3 regions of the Limnohabitans sp. 2KL-27 genome follow, and region 3 is predicted to be linked to each of the others. Evidence: predicted binding sites of a transcription regulator. Region 3 holds the regulator's gene; each other region holds the start of a gene.

The links. Region 3 encodes FNR, which switches genes on or off when oxygen is low (the NO sensors DNR and NnrR bind a similar motif). Its sites were predicted from a motif close to TTGATNNNNATCAA; they were not measured.
Region 1: a site for FNR is predicted at 2,907-2,920, ahead of LHAB_RS05740 (TraR/DksA family transcriptional regulator). Genes of this name have one in related genera too.
Region 2: a site for FNR is predicted at 3,649-3,662, ahead of LHAB_RS06410 (OmpW/AlkL family protein). Genes of this name have one in related genera too.

Annotation. Positions count from the first base shown of each region.
Region 1 covers NZ_CXOP01000002.1:629,765-636,615, reverse strand. The annotation lists gene LHAB_RS05765 (DUF2946 family protein) at 175-573, opposite strand; gene LHAB_RS05760 (copper chaperone PCu(A)C) at 600-1,073, opposite strand; gene LHAB_RS05755 (DUF2946 family protein) at 1,206-1,571, opposite strand; gene LHAB_RS05750 (BLUF domain-containing protein) at 1,635-2,057, opposite strand; gene LHAB_RS05745 (glutathione S-transferase) at 2,188-2,838, shown strand; gene LHAB_RS05740 (TraR/DksA family transcriptional regulator) at 2,954-3,325, shown strand; gene LHAB_RS05735 (hypothetical protein) at 3,346-3,720, shown strand; gene LHAB_RS05730 (VOC family protein) at 3,809-4,222, shown strand; gene mrdA (penicillin-binding protein 2) at 4,375-6,357, opposite strand; gene mreD (rod shape-determining protein MreD) at 6,360-6,851, opposite strand, start outside.
Region 2 covers NZ_CXOP01000002.1:755,561-762,411, forward strand. The annotation lists S-adenosyl-L-homocysteine riboswitch at 100-196, shown strand; gene ahcY (adenosylhomocysteinase) at 275-1,708, shown strand; gene LHAB_RS06400 (TlyA family RNA methyltransferase) at 1,868-2,716, shown strand; gene metF (methylenetetrahydrofolate reductase [NAD(P)H]) at 2,735-3,565, shown strand; gene LHAB_RS06410 (OmpW/AlkL family protein) at 3,732-4,331, shown strand; gene LHAB_RS06415 (2Fe-2S iron-sulfur cluster-binding protein) at 4,398-5,504, opposite strand; gene paaD (1,2-phenylacetyl-CoA epoxidase subunit PaaD) at 5,541-6,077, opposite strand; gene paaC (1,2-phenylacetyl-CoA epoxidase subunit PaaC) at 6,087-6,851, opposite strand, start outside.
Region 3 covers NZ_CXOP01000002.1:1,891,903-1,898,753, reverse strand. The annotation lists gene ccoO (cytochrome-c oxidase, cbb3-type subunit II) at 1-309, shown strand, start outside; gene LHAB_RS11895 (cbb3-type cytochrome oxidase subunit 3) at 319-459, shown strand; gene ccoP (cytochrome-c oxidase, cbb3-type subunit III) at 501-1,433, shown strand; gene ccoG (cytochrome c oxidase accessory protein CcoG) at 1,566-2,948, shown strand; gene LHAB_RS11880 (nitrogen fixation protein FixH) at 2,975-3,259, shown strand; gene LHAB_RS11875 (hypothetical protein) at 3,277-3,513, shown strand; gene fnr (fumarate/nitrate reduction transcriptional regulator Fnr) at 3,552-4,274, opposite strand; gene hemN (oxygen-independent coproporphyrinogen III oxidase) at 4,482-5,864, shown strand; gene LHAB_RS11860 (sulfite exporter TauE/SafE family protein) at 5,933-6,610, shown strand; gene LHAB_RS11855 (sulfite exporter TauE/SafE family protein) at 6,673-6,851, opposite strand, start outside.

The DNA.
Region 1 (6,851 bases), 1.3 Mb from region 3:
CGCCACCTGCGGTCAACAAGCATTGACCGCGCTTAACTTCGATGGGCTCACCCACTGGGATTGGATTCAAAAATTTCACACGATGCTCCGCACTGAATTGGCCAGTGCCCGCGATGAGAAGCGGACATCTGGCAAACAGCAGTCGGGCATGTGCCCGGCCTGCCACGGCTGAAATCAGGCGTGGACAGGTGGGGCGCGGGAGTGGACCGTCCAGTGCAGGACTGCTTGAGGAATGCGTGGATCCAATTGCGCCAACAAGGGCGGCGCTTGTGGCATTGCCTGCCACGACACAGGGTTGGGCGGCGGCGCCATGCGGTCGCTGGCCAACACGCACAAGGCGCAATGGTCGAGCATGGACGCGTCTGGCACAGAACCTTCGTCGCTCTGTGTATTGCCCTGCTGGTTGAATACTGTCTGTAGTCTGCCGTCACTGGTGCACACCACCATCCAAGGCACGGCGCTGCCCTGGCTCCAGGCCCGCGCACGCGAGACCGTGGGGGCCAAAGCCGCCAGCAGCATCGCGCACAGCAGCCACAGGCTGAGCCTGCGCAGTTGGGCTGAAGTCCAGGTCATGGATGGATCAGAAAAAAGTCAAGGAATCAATGCTTGTGCATGTGGCCGTCGCCCTGCTTCATGGCGGGTGCGGCGGCCATGCGTGCAGAGGCCTTGATTTCGATGTTCTGGCGCTTGCCGTCTTTGCCTTCAACCACCAGGGTCACGGGCACGGTGTCACCGTCTTTGACCTGGCCCTTCAGGTCCATCAGCATGACGTGGTAACCGCCAGGCTTGAGGTCCACCGCTTTGCCGGCAGGCAAGGCCAGGCTGGGCACGGCACGCATTTTCATGACGCCGCCATCCATGGCCATTTCGTGCACCTCCACCACACCCGCCACCGGCGACTGGGCCGAGATCAACTTGGCGTCTTGGCTGGACTGCAGTTGCATGAAAGCACCTGTGGCTTTTTGCTGCGCCACGGTGGCACGCACCCAGGCGTCTTTGACAGTGACTTGGGCTTGGGCCTGGCTGAACAAGGCCGACATCAGGACGGCAAAAGAGACAACAACGCGTTTCATGGCGAACTCCAGTTTAAAAAAGACACAAGGGGAAAGGGTATGGCGCCGCTTGAACGACAGCCCATCGGATCGCGGACAGTGCGGGCGGCTCATGCGGGCACGCCGCACTTGGCCGTCAAACAGCTGCCGTGATCAAGAAAAAGTGGGTGGAGCGCGGGCCTGCCAAGGCAGGCCGATGAGCGAAGCCAGCCGGCCCTGCTCTATAGGACGCAGCGCATGAGACAGCCCGACATAGACTGGCGCTGAAACCGAGACCACCGGGGGTGCGGCCACCGGCAAACACAGGGGGCAGTGCAAGCCGTGGTGGCTGCCTTGCGCTTCCTCACCATCGGCATCGAGCTGGAGCAACTTGACGCTGCCCGCGGTGGTGCACACCAGTTGCACACCCTCTGGGTTGACCAGCGGCGAAGCCACGGCCACCCCCACAAACAACGCAAACCAGACCAGCACGAGGCGGGTGAGGCGGTGGGCGTTGCGCAGGGATTGCAGATTGAACATAACGATAATTATCGCATCGAAGGTTGAGGCCTATGGACACAAACTGTCAATGCACCCGTCTCTTCAGATGGTTGTTTCGGCTTTTTCATCTGAAAATTGGTCGGTTGCCCACTGTCCGCATCGGTCAGCCGCACTGGACATGCCTTGGGCATCCACCGGGAAAAAACCGGGAATGTCGTATTTATCGTAGTGCGCATAGGACGAAAAGGCCATGGCCCAATCTGCAAACTGCCGATGGGTGATGGGGCCTCGCGCCAACAGTTCTAAACCGTGATGCCGCTCATCGCGTTGGAGGCTTTTCCACAAAGCATCGATCGAGCCAGAGGGGCCTTCGATGCACTGAACAAAGATTTCCTCGGTGTAGAGCAAATGCCCCGTGATGCCCAGGCTCAGGTTTCGTTTGCGGCACTGCACCAGCAAATTGAACAAATGCAGGCTACCAAGTTTGTGGGTGGCTTGTGAGCGGTATACAAGTCGCTCCAACATACGGGCTCCGAATAAAGAGTAGCAAGATTTTGGAGGGGCGTCTTGATACGGACCTTACAGGCATATTGGTGACTCGTCAGTTCAGCGCCATAGGCTAATCTGTGTTTTACCTACTTAATTGGAGACCCCCATGCTCACACTCTGCGGCTTTGCAGCCAGCAACTACCACAACAAAGTCAAGTTCGCCCTGCTCGAAAAGGGCGTGCCATTTGAAGAAGAACTGGCCTGGGTCGGTGCCACCGACGCTGCCGCCAGCCCCTTGGGTAAAGTGCCTTACCTCAAGACACCCGATGGCGCGATGTGCGAGTCGGCCGTGATGCTCGAATACATCGAACAAAAGTATCCTCAAAACCCCTTGATCCCTGCCGATCCATTTGCCGCCGCCAAGGTGCGTGAGTTGGCGCTGTTTCTGGACCTGCACCTGGAGCTGGTCGCGCGCAATTTGTACCCCGAAGCCTTTTTTGGCGGCAAGGTGAGCGACTCGGTGAAAGAAAAAGTGGGCGCGCAGCTCGAAAAGAACGTCGCCGCCTTTGCCAAGCTGGCCAAGTTTTCGCCCTTTGTGGCGGGCGACAGCCTGACGCTGGCTGACTGCGCCGCCGTGACGCACCTTCCCTTGGTGTCTGGCGCCACCAAGCTGATTTACGGCAAAGACTTTTTGGCCGAATTGCCGGTGCGTGACTACCTCAAGATGATGGGCGAGCGCCCCCACATGCAAAAAGTCAACGCCGACCGCAAAGCCAATATGGATTTGATGATGGCGCGCATGAAAGCCAAAAGCTGAGTCTGTTCGTTTGAGCACTTGATGCGCATCCACCCCGGCCCGTGGCAGTCGCCACGCGGCAGCGGGGGTTGACCCACATCAATACCGCGTCCACCCAGGCGCCTAGGATGAAGCCATGACTTCATCCCACACCCCTTCCCTCTCCGCCCACCGCGAGCGCCTCTTGCGTGAGCGCACGCAACTGTTGCAGCGCATCGCCCAAGAGCGCGGTGGCGTGGTCTCACGCGCAGACATGGCGGCGGAGCACGATGTGCGCAGTTTTGACGACCGGGCCCAGGCCATTTCCGAGCGCAACGACGAGTTCGCCATGAACGAACACGAAACGGCAGAGTTGGGAGACATCGCAGCCGCACTGGAGCGCATGGATGTGGGCACCTATGGCCATTGCACCGACTGCGGCGTGACCATCCCGACTGAACGCCTGAACGCTTACCCGACCGCCAAACGTTGCATCGATTGCCAGACTGAGGCCGAGCAGCGCCGTTGATTTTTTCACCAAGGATTTTGATGAGCACTTTTCATGCGGTCGTCTGGATGGACCACCAAGAAGCCCATGTGGTCATGTTTGACCGTGAGCACGTTGAAGCCCAGCGCATCCCAGCGCGCAGCCACCACAAACACCAAGGCAAAGCCGGTGACACCGCGGCCTTTTATGCCGAGGTGGCCAAAGCGCTGGCGGGCGCACGGGAAGTGCTGTTGACGGGACCAGGCTTGGCGCGCAATGAATTCCGAGATTGGTGCACCCGCCACCAAAAAAGCATTGCAGCGGCTGTTGTCGACAGCATCGCCAGCGATCACCCCTCTGACGCGCAACTGGTGGCCATGGCCAAGCAGTACTTCAAAAAATTTGACGCGATGGCGGCAGACCCCTCGCAGACCTGAGCGCTTGCTGGCGCTCAGTCCAGGCGGGTGGATGCATTCGGGTTCTTCCGGCTGTCCCTGCGCCTGACGGGCTGATATGCTTTCGGGCATGCACAGCCTTTTTCATTTTGCTTTTCATGTCACCGACTTGGACGAGGCGCGCCGCTTTTATGGCGGTGTTCTCGGCTGCCAAGAGGGCCGCTCCACCGACACTTGGGTGGATTTTGACTTTTTCTCGCACCAAATTTCTTTGCATCTGGGCGAACCCTTCAAAACCACCCTGACGGGCCATGTCGGCGAGCACCTGGTACCCATGCCGCACTTTGGTTTGGTTTTGCAAAAAAACGATTGGCAAGCGCTGGCCGACAGACTGCAAGCGGCCAATACCCAGTTTGTGGTTGCACCGCATCTGCGCTTTGCAGGCCAAGCGGGCGAGCAATGGACCATGTTCTTCATGGACCCGTTTGGCAATCCGATTGAAGTCAAAGGCTTTGCCGACCTGAGCACGGTGTACGCGAGCTGAAGGGCACGGAGCGCACCTTGGCTTCGGCCACCCTCTTGCTGCTGACTTTCATGTTGGTGGGCCCGTCGTTCTTGAAGACCATGAGCCTGTCGGACTTGTCCTGGCCAATCTCTTGCGCAAAGCTGGCCACACCGACACCCTGCTGCGTGAACTCAGTTGACTGAATTGAGCTTTCGGCCTTCCAAGGGCACGTCTTGCTTGGTGCGCGGTTTGCCAATCGGGCTCGCAGTTTGGCCTTTTTGGGTGGCGGCCATGTCGTCTTCGCTGGGGTATTGCCCGAGCAGCCAGTAATCAAACACGCGTCGGGCAATGGGGGCGGCTGAGGCTGCGCCAAAGCCGGCATTTTCGACCACCACAGCGACCGCAATTTGGGGCTTTTCGGCTGGCGCATAGGCCATGTACAGGGCATGGTCGCGCTGGTATTCGGACAAATTGGCAGCGTTGTATTTTTCTTTTTGGCCGATGGTCACGGCCTGGGCTGTGCCGGTTTTGCCAGCGCTGGTGTAACCGACCCCGGCAAACACACGGGCCGAAGTGCCAGAGGTGACCACACCCACCAAGCCGTTGCGAATGACCTCCATGTGCTCGGGCTTGAAACCCAAGTCAACAGGCTCGGCGGCATTGACTTGAGATTGTGCGTGGGTCAATGCATCTTGGGTGGCCGTGACCACTCGGGGTTTGAACTGCACCCCACCATTGGCCAGAGTGGCCGTAGCGGAAGCCAACTGCAACATGGTGAAGGTGTTGTAACCCTGGCCAATGCCCAAGGAGATGGTTTCACCGCCGTACCATTTCTTTTGCTCGGGCTTTTTGTAATAGTTGCGCTTCCATTCGGTGCTGGGCAAGATGCCACGCACTTCGCCCGGCAAATCAATGCCGGTGAGTTGGCCAAAGCCCAGCGGCCTCATGAAGTCGTGGATCGCGTCCACCCCCATTTCGTTGGCCAGCGAGTAGTAATACACATTGCTGGACAGCACGATGGAGCGCACCATGTCCACAGGCCCGAGGCCGCTGTCGCCATGGCTGCGGAAGGTGTGGCCTCCATAGGTCCATGAACCTGCATCGTTGATGATGGTGTTGGCGCTGCGCTTGCCCGTGGACAAAGCAGCCATGGCCATGAAGGGTTTGTAGGTCGAGCCTGGCGGGTAGGTGCCTCGCAAGGCCCGGTTGAGCAAGGGTTTGTCGATCGACTCGTTGAGCTTTTGCCAGTTTTCGACGTCAATGCCGTCGACAAATAAATTGGGGTCGAAGGTGGGCTTGCTGACAAAGGCCAGCACCTCGCCCGAGTTGGGATCCAGCGCGACCAATGCACCGCGCCGATCACCGAACAAGTCCTCCACCATTTTTTGCAACTGAATGTCGATCGACAACACCACGTTTTGCCCCGGTGTGGCCAAGCGGCTGGACAGGCTGCGGGTGGCGCGGCCTCCGGCCGAAGTCTCCACCCGGTTCACCCCGGTGATGCCATGCAACTCACGCTCGTAGCGCTGCTCCACACCCAGTTTGCCGATGTACTCGGTGCCCCGGTAATTGCCCGCATCGTCGTCTTCTTCGATGCGCTCTTTTTCTTTGGCGTTGATGCGGCCGATGTAGCCCACCACGTGGCTGGCCAATTCGCCGTAAGGGTATTGTCGAAAAAGGCGGGCCTTGATGTCCACACCCGGAAAGCGGTAGCTCTGAGCGCTGAAACGCGCCACCTCTTCGTCACTCAATCGGGTGCGGATGGGCAAAGAGTCAAAACTGCGCGAGTCCTCGCGCAAGCGTTTGAACCTGCGGCGATCCTTGCCCTGAATCTCGACCACCTCCGACAAAGCGTCGATCGTGGCGTCCAAGTCGGACACCCGCGAGGGCGTGATTTCCAGGGTGTAGGCCGAGTAGTTGCTGGCCAGCACAACGCCATTGCGGTCCAGGATGGTGCCGCGTGGCGGCACCGTCGGGATGACGGCCGTGCGGTTGCTTTCGGCTTGCTCGTGCAAATCCTCGTGCCGCACGATCTGCAAATAAGACAGTCGGGCAACCAGCAACAAAAAGCACACCAACACCACCACCTGCACCACCGCCACCCGAGCGCGAAACCGTTGCAGGTCGGCCTGGCTGTCGCGCAACTCGGTAAGGGAGGGCAGCCGCAGTGACATGGTCAAAGAGGACGGATGTTGTCAGGGTCAAACGCACGCCGCTGTGGCGCGAGCAACAAGGCCCCCACCAAGGGCCACAAGGCGGCCTGAAGAAATGGCGCCAGCAGCTGGCTCCAGTGCGGCCAGACATCGTGAACGATCAGGCGGGTGGCCCACTCGAACAAGGCCGCCACCAAAAACAAGGGCACGATCTGCAGAGTTTGTTCGCGCAATGGAAACCACAACAGCCGACGCTGAACCGCCAGCGCCAAACTGCTGAGCACGACATAGGACAAGGCGTTTTGCCCCAGCAAAGCCGACTCGTGCACATCGAGGGCCAAACCCAGTACAAACGCCAACACCACCCCCACACGCCGCGGCTGGTAAACATTCCAAAACACCACCACAATGGCCAGCACATCGGGCAGCCAACGCCAGCCAACCAGTCCCAACAGCATGTTCAACAGCAAGCCCACCACCACCGTGAAGGCGATGAAACGGGGGTTGGCGGGCAA
Region 2 (6,851 bases), 1.1 Mb from region 3:
AAAGCTGCAAACCGAACCAGTCTAGCGGAATCACCCCCTGTCAGGTCGAGCTTTCTCCAAGGTGGTGAGGGGTTGGGGTCAAGCTGCGGTAGAATTATTGCTTCCGAGGAGCGTTGCAGCGCCCCCTGACTTGTTAACAAGTCGGCAGCGGGGCGTGAGGCTCGGAACACTTCAACAGCAACGACGCTCATCCACACGACGTGCGGTGAGCCTGTAATTTCCATTCAGTGCAACGCCAGCGTGTGGTTCATTCACATTGCTTGGAGCTTTTCTCATGAATGCACGTATGCCTTCCACCGTCAACGCCGATTGCGTGATCGCCGACATCGGTCTGGCCGATTGGGGTCGCAAAGAAATCAAAATCGCCGAGACCGAAATGCCCGGCCTCATGGCCATCCGCGAAGAATTCAACAAGGCCCAGCCTTTGAAGGGTGCGCGCATCACCGGTTCGCTCCACATGACCATCCAGACGGCCGTGTTGATCGAGACCCTGCAAGCCTTGGGTGCCGATGTGCGTTGGGCCTCTTGCAACATTTTTTCGACCCAAGACCACGCCGCTGCCGCGATTGCCGCCAAGGGCACGCCCGTGTTCGCCATCAAGGGCGAAACCCTGGCCGATTACTGGGACTACACCCACCGTATTTTTGACTTCGGCCCCGCTGGCACCGAAGGCGAAGGCCCCAACATGATTCTGGACGATGGCGGCGACGCCACCTTGCTCATGCACCTGGGCAAGCGCGCCGAAAAAGACGCGTCCTTGATCGCCAACCCCACCAGCGAAGAAGAGACCTGCCTGTTCAACGCCATCAAGGCCAAGTTGGCCGTGGACCCCACCTGGTACAGCCGCAAGGGCGCGCACATCATCGGCGTGACCGAAGAGACCACCACCGGTGTGTTGCGCTTGAACGAAATGGCCGCCAAGGGCAGCCTGATGTTCCGTGCCATCAACGTGAACGATTCGGTGACCAAGAGCAAGTTTGACAACCTGTACGGTTGCCGCGAATCGTTGGTCGACTCCATCAAGCGCGCCACCGACGTGATGATCGCCGGCAAAGTGGCCGTCGTCGCCGGTTACGGTGACGTGGGCAAGGGCTCGGCCCAAGCCTTGCGCGCCTTGAGCGCCCAAGTTTGGGTGACCGAGATCGACCCGATCAACGCCTTGCAAGCTGCCATGGAAGGCTTCAAAGTGGTGACCATGGAATACGCTGCTGACAAGTGCGACATCTTCGTGTCGGCCACCGGCAACAAGAATGTGATCCGTTACGAGCACATGGCCGCCATGAAAGACGAAGCCATTGTTTGCAACATCGGTCACTTCGACAACGAAATCGACGTCGCTTCTCTGGAAAAGTTGCAGTGGGACGAGATCAAGCCCCAGGTCGATCACGTCATCTTCCCCGATGGCAAGAAGATCACCTTGCTGGCCAAAGGCCGTTTGGTGAACCTGGGCTGCGCCACCGGCCACCCCAGCTTCGTGATGTCGTCGTCGTTTGCCAACCAGACCATCGCCCAGATCGAGCTGTTCACCAAGCAAGACCAGTACGAGTCCGGCAAGGTCTATGTGCTGCCCAAGCACCTCGACGAGAAAGTGGCCCGCCTGCACCTGAAGAAAGTTGGCGCGATGCTGTCCGAATTGAGCGAAGAGCAAGCTGCTTACATCGGCGTGTCCAAGAACGGTCCTTACAAGGCCGACACTTACCGTTATTGATGGACTGCCCTGCCCGCGCAGGCGGGTAGGCATGATGTCGATTGTTGCGAGTGGATTCCCGCCTGCGCGGGAATGACTTCTCGCGGATTGACCACGGTGTGGGCTGGCCCGCATCGCTTACCCCCCTTGTTCCATTGATTGTTTGGCTGACCCCACCCCATGCGCATTGATCAACTCCTCGTCGAACGTGGCTTGGCCGCCTCTCGTTCACAAGCCCAGCGACTGATCGCTGGGGGCGTGAAGTGGCAGCAGCCTGACGGCGTTTGGCGCACCGTCGTCAAAAACCGCGACGAGGTGCCCGAGAGCGCAGCCCTGGAGTTGCTCGACGATGCCGAGTCGCGCTACGTCTCTCGCGGCGGCCTCAAGCTCGAAGGCGCTTTGCAGGCCACGGGCGTTCGGGTCGACGGCTTGCGCTGCCTGGACGTGGGTCAAAGCACGGGGGGATTCACCGACTGTTTGCTGCAGCACGGCGCGGCCGAGGTGGTGGGCATTGATGTGGGTCATGCCCAGGTGCATCCGCGCATCATGGGCGACGAGCGTGTGGTCTGCATCGAAGGCGTGAACGCCCGCGAGCTGGAGCCTGGCGACGAGCGCATTCCTGAGGCATTGGAAGGCTTTGACTTGGTGGTGGGCGATGTGTCGTTCATCTCGCTCACTTTGGTCTTGCCGGGAGTGGTGCATTTGCTCAAGCCCACAGGCCAGTTGCTCATGCTGGTCAAGCCCCAGTTTGAGCTGCAACCGGGGCAAGTGGGCAAGGGCGGCATCGTGAAAGACGACACGCATTTCCCCTTCATCGAAAACCGGGTGCGCACGGCACTGACCGAATTGGGCATGAAGGTCACGGCCTGGCTGGACAGCCCGATTGCGGGGGGGGACGGCAACCATGAATTTTTTGTGCAGGCTTGCTGGCCTGACCCTGAGGCGGTGTTGCCTGCTCGCGAGGCCACGCGCATCGCGCACGAGGCCGATCGGGCTGCCAAGGCCTATGCCAAGGCCAACGACGATTGAATTTTGGAAGGTGTTGTGATGTCTGGTTTGAAGTTGCCCATCAGTCTGGAGTTTTTTCCACCCAAAACGCCCGAGGGCGCGGATAAATTACGCGGGGTGCGCGAAAAGCTGTACGCCCTCAAGCCTGAGTTTTGTTCGGTCACTTACGGCGCGGGCGGCTCGACGCAAGAGGGCACATTTTCCACCGTGAGCGCCATCCTGAGCGAAGGCGTAGCGGCCGCTTCTCACTTCTCGTGCATCGGTGCGACCAAGTCTTCGGTGCGCGAAGAGCTGGCCACGCTCAAGGCCATGGGCGTCAAGCGCCTGGTTGCTCTGCGCGGTGACTTGCCCAGTGGCTACGGCGCTGGCGGCGAGTTCCATTACGCCAGCGATTTGGTGGCGTTCATCCGTGCCGAAACCGGTGACGATTTCCACATCGAGGTGGCGGCCTACCCCGAAATCCACCCGCAAGCCAAGTCCCCCGATGCCGACTTGCAGGCCTTTGCCACCAAAGTGAAAGCCGGTGCCAACTCGGCCATCACGCAATACTTCTACAACAGCGATGCGTATTTCCGCTTTGTGGACGATGCCTACAAGCTGGGCGTGGATGTGCCCATCGTGCCGGGCATCATGCCGATCACCAGTTCGTCTCAGTTGCTGCGTTTTTCAGACGCTTGCGGTGCCGAAATTCCGCGCTGGATCAGGCTGCGTCTTCAGGGCTATGGCGATGATGTGGAGTCGATCAAGGCCTTTGGTTTGGATGTGGTCAGTGATTTGTGCCAGCAACTCGTCAATGGCGGCGTGCCAGCCCTCCATTTCTACACGATGAACCAGAGTGCTGCCACGGCAGAAATCTGCCGTCGGTTCTGAAACACACAGAACTCTGGGACCTTTGCGCTGGCATTGATTCAACACAATTTCAGCTGAAATCCGGTGTTGGCTTGCCGCTGTATTTGACCTTGCTCAAACCATGGCGGGTGGTTTGAATTTCCAATGAAGTCGAGCAAAAAGCTCTTCGTTCATAAGGAAACTCAACATGAAAAAACTCACCATCGCTGCAGCCGTGTTGGTTGCTTGCTCCGCGACTGCCGCCATAGCCCAAGCTTCAGGTGAAGGCCCTTGGGTGGTGCGCGCTCGCGCTGTGCACCTGGACATGGCCAACAAAGATGGCACGGGTCTGGGTCTGTCGGTCAACAACAAGACCATCCCGGAAGTGGACGTCAGTTACTTTTTCACCCCGAACATGGCGGCCGAATTGATGCTGACCGTGCCCCAAAAACAAACGGTCTCGATGGGCGGAACATCGATTGGTACCTTCAAGCATTTGCCACCCAGTTTGCTGCTGCAGTACCACTTTACTGGATTGAATGGTTACAAGCCCTATGTCGGAGCGGGCGTGAACTACACCCGCATCACCCGGGTCAATTTGCTCGGCGGAGGGGCTGACCTAGAAGACGACAGCTGGGGTGGTGCGCTGCAGGTTGGCATGGATTTACCTTTGGATAAAAACTGGTCCTTGAACTTCGATGTCAAAAAGCTTTATATCCGCTCCAATGTCTTTGTCGGCGGCGTCAATCAGGGCACTTTGAAGCTGGACCCTGTCTTGGTGGGGGTGGGTTTGGGTTACCGCTACTGACGGGGTTGAGTCAAGTCAAACGCCCTGCAGTGCAGGGCGTTTTCAAGGCGGGCCTCACGCTGAGTTTCAGCGTTCATCGAAACTGATCACCACGCGCTCGCTGGTTGGGCGGGCTTGGCAAGACAGGACGAAACCTTGTTCCACTTCGGGTTTTTCGAGGGTGAAGTTTTTCTCCATCTCGGTCGTGCCTTCCATCACCTTGCAGCGGCAGGTGCAGCAAACTCCGGCTTTGCAAGAGTAGGGCAGGTCCAGACCCAGTGACAAGGCGATGTCGAGGATCTTTTCGTTGCGGTTCATCGGCATGTTGTACGGCTTGCCGTCCAGCACCACGGTGAGTTGCACTTCGCCTTGCGCACGTGTGGCGGGGTGACCCAGCACGGCTTTGGCGCGGGCGTCGGGGGGCAGCGCATCGAGTGTGGGCGAGCTGAAGCGTTCTGTGCGGATGCGTTCGGCTTTCACGCCGGCGGTCAGCAGCGCTTGCTCCGTGGCTTCGATCATGGCCTCGGGGCCGCACACGAACACCTCGTCCATGCTGCCCACGGGCAGGAAGGCGTCGATGATGGCCTGCACTTTCGCGCCGTCAATGCGACCTTCGAGCAAGGGCACTTCCTGCGCTTGGCGCGAGAGGATATGGATCAGCGTGAGCCGGTCCGGGTAGCGGTCTTTCAGGTCTTGCAGCGCTTCGTTGAACATCACGCTGTCCATGCGGCGGTTGCCGTAGACCAGGGTGAATTTGCTCTCGGGCTGGTCTTCCAGGGTGCTGGCCAAAATGGACAGGATGGGCGTGATGCCCGAGCCTGCGGCAAAGCCCACGCGGTGGATGGCGCGGGGGCGCTGCACCACAAAGCGGCCATCGGGCGGCATCACGCGCAGTGTGTCGCCCGCCTTGAGTTGGGTGGCGGCCCAGTTGGAGAACACCCCACCTTCCACGGGTCGGATGCCCACCTCGAGAACGCCTTGCTTTTGCAGTTGGCTGTGTGCCGAGCTGATGGAGTAGCTGCGGCGCACGTCGGTGCCATCGATGTCGGCACGCAAGGTCAGGAACTGGCCAGGCTGGAAGTCGAAGCTGCTGCGCAGATCGGCAGGCACGTTCAGCGTGATCGCCACAGCACCGGCTGCTTCTGGGCTGATGCGTGCGATGGGGAGGTCATGAAATCGGGGGGCTGCGGACATGGCTTGAGGCTCTGGGACTGGGTGGCGCGAGGCGACTCAGTAGGGTTTGAAGTAATCAAAGGGCTCCATGCAGGCCAGGCACCGGTAAAGGGCCTTGCAGGCGGTCGAGCCGAAATGGGAGGTTTCGGTGGTGTTGGCCGAGCCGCATTGCGGGCAGTTCACCACCTCGGGCTTGGCCCCGCGCGCCGCAAACTGCACCACGCTGGCTGCCCCTGTGGTGGGGCTTGCGCAGGCGTGCGGCGGGGCAATGCCGTAAGCGCGCAGCTTGTCTTTGGCCGCTTCGCTCATCCAGTCGGTGGTCCAGGCCGGCGCCAGTTGGGTGACCACACGGCCTTGCAGGCCGTTGGCCAACAACAGGGCTTTCACATCGTCTTCGATCTGGCCCATGGCAGGGCAGCCGCTGTAAGTGGGCGTGATGACCACGTCCAGTCCCGTTTCTCCTGCGCGCACGTCGCGCAAAATGCCCAGCTCGCGCAAGCTGACCACCGGAATTTCCGGGTCGGTCAAGCTGTCGAGCAGATGCCAGGCGCGGGCCACATCGGTGGCGCTGGGCTGCGAAGTGAGGGCGGACATGGCTTGGCGTTACCAGGTGGCTTGCGGGTGGGCGCGGGCCAAGCTTTGCATTTCAGCCAAGACGAAACCCAGGTGTTCGGAGTGGATGCCTTGTTTGCCTGTGGGCACAAAGCCGCCATCGACCGGGCGCTGGAGGGTGGCCTCGCGCAGTGCCTCGTCCACGATCTGGTTCCAGTCGGTTTGCAATGCCGCCATGTCGATCCCCGTGCCGTTGGCCAGCGCGGCGGTTTCATGGGGGCTGCTGGCCCAAAATTCCTGGGTGTAGGGCAGCAACTGGTCCAGCGCCGCTTGCGCTTTGGCGTGGGACTCGTCGGTGCCATCACCCAGACGCACCAACCAGTCGCGCGAATGGCGCAGGTGGTAGCGCACTTCCTTGAGCGACTTGGCGGCAATCGCGGCCAACTGAGCGTCTTGGGAGTTTTGCAGCTGGTCCCAGACCAACACCATCAGGCTGCTGTACAAGAAGTTGCGCGCCATGGTCATGGCGAAATCACGATCGCCTTGGGCGGTGGCCGACATCAAAGGCAGGTGCGGCAATTCGCACAGGGTGTAGTTTTTGAAGTCGGGCACGTCGCGGAAATACGCCAGCGTGTCTTCGGTGGCGTCGCCGCCTTGCAGCTCGGCCGCGTGTTGGTAAAGCATGCGGGCCTGGCCCACCAGGTCCAGGCTGTTGTTGGACAACGCGATGTCTTCTTCGAGGATGGGGCCGTGTCCACACCATTCGGCGTTGCGCTGACCGAGGATCAGCGCGTTGTCGGCCAAGTGCAGCAGGTA
Region 3 (6,851 bases):
CAGTGGGGCTCCAAGCGCACGGGTCCTGATCTGGCCCGCGTGGGTGGCCGCTACAGCGATGAATGGCACCGGATTCACTTGACCAATCCCCGTGATTTGGTTCCTGAATCCAACATGCCAGCTTACCCATGGCTGGAAAAGACAGCTGCCGACCACGGCACGGTGGTGGCACGCATGACGGCCTTGCGGACCTTGGGCGCACCTTATGCCGATGAAGAGTTGGCCAAAGCACCCGATGAAGTCAAAGGCAAAACCGAATTGGATGCGGTCATTGCTTACCTCCAAGTGCTTGGCGTTCACCGCAAATAAGGCGCAGACATGGACATCAATACTCTCCGATCTATCGTGACCGTCCTTGCCTTCTTGGCATTCATCGGCATCGTGGTCTGGGCTTGGTCGCGGCGCAACCAAGCCAGCTTTGACGAAGCAGCTCAATTGCCGTTTCGCCAGGACGACTGAGCGGTCCTCCAGAACTCTAAAAAATACTTCAAGGAAACTCCATGAGTGACTTCATCAGCAATTTCTGGCACTTGTACGTGGCCGGCATCACGCTGGTCAGCATCATCGCCTGCTTGCTCTTGCTGTGGTTCAGTGGCAAGGCCAAAGCCATGACCGCTAACGACAACACCACCGGCCACGTCTGGGACGGTGACCTGCGCGAAATGAACAACCCTTTGCCCCGTTGGTGGGTAGGCTTGTTCATCATCACGGTCATTTTTGCCTTCGTTTATCTCGCCATGTACCCCGGTGCAGGCAACTTTGCCGGAAAATTTGGCTGGTCTTCGGCCGGTCAGTACGAGGCTGAAGTGGCCAAAGGCAATGCCGAAGTGGCCCCCCTGTACGCCAAGTTCTCTGGCATGCCGCCCGAAGAGGTGTCCAAGGACCCTCAGGCCTTGGCCATTGGTGATCGTCTGTTCATGAACAACTGTGCCCAGTGCCACGGCTCTGACGCACGCGGCAGCAAGGGCTTCCCTAATTTGGCCGATGCCGATTGGTTGTATGGCGGCACGCCCGACGCGATCAAAACCACTTTGGTGCAAGGCCGCGCAGGCAATATGCCGCCCATGGCTGCCGCGGTCGGCACGCCCGATGACGTGCGCAACGTGGCGCACTACGTGTTGAGTCTGTCGGGCAGTCCGCACGACTCTTTGCGCGCACAACTGGGTAAATCCAAGTTCGGTGCCTGCGCTGCCTGCCACGGCATGGACGGCAAGGGCAACCATGCCATGGGGGCCCCTAACTTGACCGACGACATCTGGTTGCACGGCTGGGGTGAGAACGCCATTGTGAACATCATCAACAACGGCAAGGTCAATCAGATGCCCGCACAGGCCGCCAAGCTGACCGAGGGCCAAATCCATGTCTTGGCTTCCTATGTCTGGGGCTTGTCCAACAATGCTGTGGTCAGTGCTGCCGTCAGTCCTACCAAATGATGTAAACCCTCTGCAGCAGGCAGGTCCTGTTGCAGAAACTGAAGCAAGGTCTGTGTTTTGTCCTCTTCCGAAGATCGTCCCACTCGCAGTGTGATTCCGATCAACCCCGTGCCCGTTGAGGGCGATGGGGAAATGGTGTCGCTGTACCAAGCGCAGCAAAAAATCTACCCCCGAAGCGTTCAGGGCGTGTTTGCCAAATGGCGTTGGCTCATGGTGGTGATCACGCAATTGGTGTTCTACGGTTTGCCTTGGCTGGAGTGGGGGCAGCGCCAAGCGGTGCTGTTCGACTTAGGCGCTCGCAGGTTCTACATCTTCGGCCTCGTGCTCTATCCGCAGGACTTCATTTACTTGACGGCTTTGTTGGTCATCTCGGCGCTGTCGCTTTTTTTATTCACCGCTGTGGCGGGGCGCTTGTGGTGCGGTTTTGCCTGCCCGCAAACGGTTTACACCGAAATTTTCATCTGGATCGAACGCCAGTTCGAGGGCGACCGATCGGCCCGCATGCGCCTGGATGATGCACCTATGAGCCTGAACAAGATCTGGCGCAAAACTGGCAAGCAACTGGCTTGGATCGTGTTGTCGCTTTGGACGGGTTTCAGCTTCGTTGGCTACTTCACACCGATCCGAGAATTGACGGCGTCGATCCTTTCCCTGGGCTTTGGCCCTTGGGAAATTTTCTGGATTCTGTTTTACAGCTTTGCCACCTATGGGAACGCGGGCTTCATGCGCGAACAGGTGTGCAAATACATGTGCCCTTATGCGCGCTTTCAAAGCGCTATGTTCGACAAGGACACCTTGATCGTCACCTACGACGAGGCACGTGGCGAGCCTCGGGGTGCACGATCCAAAAAAGCCGACCCCCAAGCCTTGGGGCTGGGCGCTTGTGTGGACTGCACCTTGTGCGTGCAGGTCTGTCCCACAGGCATTGACATCCGCAAAGGCTTGCAGTACGAGTGCATTGGCTGCGGCGCTTGCGTGGACGTGTGCGACAACGTGATGGACAAGGTCGGTTACGAGCGCGGCCTGATCAAGTTTTCGACACAAAATGCCATGGACAAGGGCTGGAGCAGGGCGCAAACTCTGCGCCGCATTTTCCGACCGCGTGTCTTGGTTTACACCGCTGTGCTGTGGGCCATCATCATCGGTGTGGGGCTGTCCTTGTGGAGCCGCGATCCATTCAAGGTGGACATCGTGCGAGACCGCGCCACCATGGCCCGCATCGTGGCGGGAGGAAAAATTGAAAACGTCTACCGCTTGCAAATCATGAACGCGGCTGAGCAGAACTTGAGTTTCCAGTTGCAAGTCGATGGCCTGCCGGGTCTGAGCCTGGCCACTGAGCCGCTGGTTGACGTGGGTGCCACCGAGTCGCGTTGGGTGTCCGTGCGTTTGCAAGTGCCCTATGACTCAGCGCCTGCGGGTTCGCACCCGATCCATTTCCGCATCGAGTCCCGCTCGTCCGATGGCCAATCGGTCGGTCAGCTGAGCGAAAAAACCGTTTTTTTGGTCCCTCGCTGAGCGACCCCCATTTTTGAAAGATAGCCATGAACAATGTCAGCAGTGTCCAACAAGAGGGGCAACCCTGGTGGCGTTTTGGCTTGGTGTGGATGGTCATCGCAGGCCCTGCCGTGGTGGTGGTGGCTGGGTTCATCACGCTCTACATTGCCGTAGCCAACCCGGACCCGGTGCTCAATGTGACACCGCGCACGGCCATGCAAGAGCGCCAGGGCATCACCCACGTCCCCGCCATGCAGGGGCGCAACCATGCGGCCACGGGCGAGTTGCCCGCTGCGCTGCAAGCACCTGCTGCTGAGCCCACCAAACCCTGACCACCTAGGTAAACGCTATGCTCGCTCAACGCTGGATGTGGATCGTTTGGCCTGCCTTTTTGGTCGCGGGCCTTTTGGAAATGCTGGTGTTCGCTTTTGTCGATCCGCAAGACCTGAACTGGTTCGGCCAAGACCTGGACCTGTCCAGACAGGCGGTTTACACGCTGGCCTTTTTTGCTTTTTGGGCCTTGGCCGTCTTGTCCAGCGCATTGACGCTGCTGTTGGGCATGACTTCGACTGAGGTCAACCGCTGAAAGTACTGAACAGCGCTTTCAGCGCTGACGCCCAAAGTTCAGTGGCAATGTGCTGTGTTGTTGACCAGTCGCTGCAGGCCTTCGGTGTCCAGAATACGCACATGGCGCTGCTTGACTTCCACAGTGCCGTCTTCCACGAACTTTGAGAAAGTTCGGCTGACGGTTTCGAGCTTGAGGCCCAGGTAGCTGCCGATTTCTTCACGCGTCATGCGCAACACCAGTTCGGACTGTGAGAAACCGCGGGCGTGCAAACGTTGCACCAGATTCAACAAAAAAGCGGCCAATCGCTCTTCGGCGCGCATGCTGCCCAGCAGCAACATCACGCCGTGCTCGCGCACGATCTCGCGGCTCATGATTTTGTGAACATGGCTTTGCAGTGCGGTCACTTCACGCGAAATTTCTTCGATCCGGTCAAAGGGCATGACACACACTTCCGCATCTTCCAGCGCCACCGCATCGCAGCTGTGTTGGTCGTTCACGATGCCGTCCAGGCCAATGATCTCGCCCGCCATCTGAAAGCCCGTGACTTGGTCTCGCCCGTCTTCGGTGGCCAGACAGGTCTTGAAGAAGCCAGTCCGAATGGCGTAAAGGGATGTAAATTTTTCACCGTTGGTGAACAGGGTGTCGCCCCGCTTGATTCTGCGGCGCACGGCCACCAGATCGTCGAGGCGGTTGAGGTCGTGGTCGCTCAGGCCCATGGGCATGCACAACTCACGCAAGTTGCAATTGGAGCAGGCGACTTTGATGGCTTGGGGATTCATGGTTTATCTCTTGGTTGAGCAATGGATTTGCCTTGGATCAAGACTTGAGCTTATACCGAATCAAGCGCTGAATTTGAGGGTGTACCCTGTCCAAGTCAGAAATCCCCGAAAACCGGTAAAGGGTTTGACCTGAGTCAACACATGGGCAGATGCAAGCAGGCAAAGTGCGGCCTTGTTCTGAACACATTCGAATCAAGGGGCAGACACATGTCCGTCATCACACCTCAATTGTTGACACGCTTTGACGTGCCTGGCCCGCGTTACACCTCCTACCCGACAGCCGATCGCTTTGTCGAAGCCTTTGGCGAGGCCGATTACGTGCAGGCCCTGAAACAGCGCCAATCGGGCATGGTGGGCAAACAGTCGCCACTGTCGCTCTACGTGCACATTCCGTTTTGCGAATCGCTGTGCTACTACTGCGCCTGCAACAAAATCATCACCAAACACAAAGAGCGGGCTGCGGATTATTTGAAATACCTCAGCAAAGAGGTGGCGCTGCACACCCGGCACCTGGGGCGAGGGCAGTCGGTCAGCCAGCTGCACCTGGGCGGTGGCACGCCCACCTTCATGAGCGACGACGAGTTGCAGCAACTCATGGCCTTGTTGCGTGAGCACTTTGAATTCGTCCCAGGCGGTGAATACTCTGTCGAGGTGGACCCGCGCACCGTGGACGAGAACCGGCTGGCCGTGTTGGCCGAGCTGGGTTTCAATCGCCTGAGTTTTGGCGTGCAGGACTTTGACCCTGCGGTGCAAAAAGCCGTGCACCGCATCCAGCCTGCAGACCAGGTGTTTGCTTTGGTCGAGGCTTCTCGCCGATTGGGTTTTGAGTCGGTCAACGTCGACCTGATTTATGGCCTGCCTCTGCAAACGCCCGAATCTTTTGACCGTACGCTGGCGCAGGTGAAAAGTCTGCGTCCTGACCGCATCGCGCTGTATGCCTACGCGCACTTGCCTGAGCGATTCAAGCCGCAGCGCCGTATTCACGCCGAAGAGCTGCCAGCAGGTGCAGCCAAGGTGGCCATGCTCTCGCGCTCGCTCGACGCCCTGACCGAAGCGGGCTATGTCTACATCGGCATGGACCACTTCGCCTTGCCGGGTGATGCCCTGGCCGTGGCCAAACGCCAAGGGCGTTTGCACCGCAATTTCCAAGGCTACAGCACGCAGGCCGATTGCGACCTGATTGCGCTGGGCGTGTCCTCGATCGGCCGCATCGGCGCGACCTACAGCCAAAACGCCAAGACCCTGGAAGAGTATGCCGACTTGCTCGACCAAGGCCATTTTCCGGTGGTGCGGGGCCTGGCACTCACGCGCGACGACCTGATCCGCCGCTCGGTCATCATGGCGCTCATGTGCCAGGGGCATTTGCAATACGAGTCCATCAACCTGGCCTGGCTGGTCGACTTCAAGACCTTGTTTGCCAAAGAGTTGACCCAACTCGAAGCGATGCAGGCGCAAGGTCTGGTGCATCTGAGTGAGAGCGGCATTCAGGTCACCGCCATGGGTTGGTTCTTTGTGCGCGGCGTGGCCATGGTGTTCGACCGCTATGTACAGGACGACCGCAACCATTCGCGGTTTTCCAAAATCATCTGATAGACCCGTGCATCCGTGGCTGTCTTCATCGCCGACAATAGACGCCTCGACATTGAAGCGAAAACGCCATGCAAAGTTCTTTGGCCATCACGGCCTTGATGATGGGGGTGCTGGGTGGCCCGCACTGCGTGGCCATGTGCGGTGCAGCCTGCGCGGGTCTGGGGCAGGCTGCGGGTGAACGGCGTTCGCAGGCCTTGTTGGCGTTTCAGCTGGGCCGATTGGGTGGCTACGCGCTCTTGGGTGCGCTGGCCGCGGCCAGCGTGCAAGGCTTGGGCTGGCTGACGACACAGTCGGCCGCCATTCGTCCGGTCTGGACCTTGCTGCACCTGGCGGCTCTGGTGTTGGGCTTGCTGCTCATGCTGCAGGCACGTCAACCTGTCTGGCTCGATGGGGCAGCTCGTCGCTTGTGGGCGCGCATTCGGGCTTTCAACGCCAGTTGGGGGAGGGCTGCGCCCTGGATGGTGGGTGGGCTGTGGGCATTCATGCCTTGTGGCTTGTTGTATTCCGCCTTGATGGTGGCCGCCTTGACCAGCCAGCCCTTGGAGGGTGCTGCCACCATGGCTTTGTTTGCGATGGGCAGCAGCATCAGCCTATGGGCCGGGCCATGGCTTTTTTTGCGCATGCAGTCGCTGGGCGACGGCGCCTGGGGCATGCGGGTCGCGGGCTTGGCACTGGCGAGCGTCTCAGCCTGGGCCTTGTGGATGGGCCTGGTGCATGACCAGGCGCCATGGTGCATGACACCCTGAGACCAAGACAACTCATTAGACCGTCAGAGCTGACCGGTGGGGACTCCAAATGGGCCCATCGATCAGGCGGCCAGACCTTTGTAGAGCATGTAAGCAGCCAGCAGATAGAGCACACTGGCAAACACGCGCTTGAGCTGTTTGACCGGCAGTTTGTGCGCGGTGGCTGCCCCAATGGGGGCCATCAGCACGCTGCAAGTCGCGATCACCACCAAAGCGGGCAACCACAAGTAGCCAAAGCTGT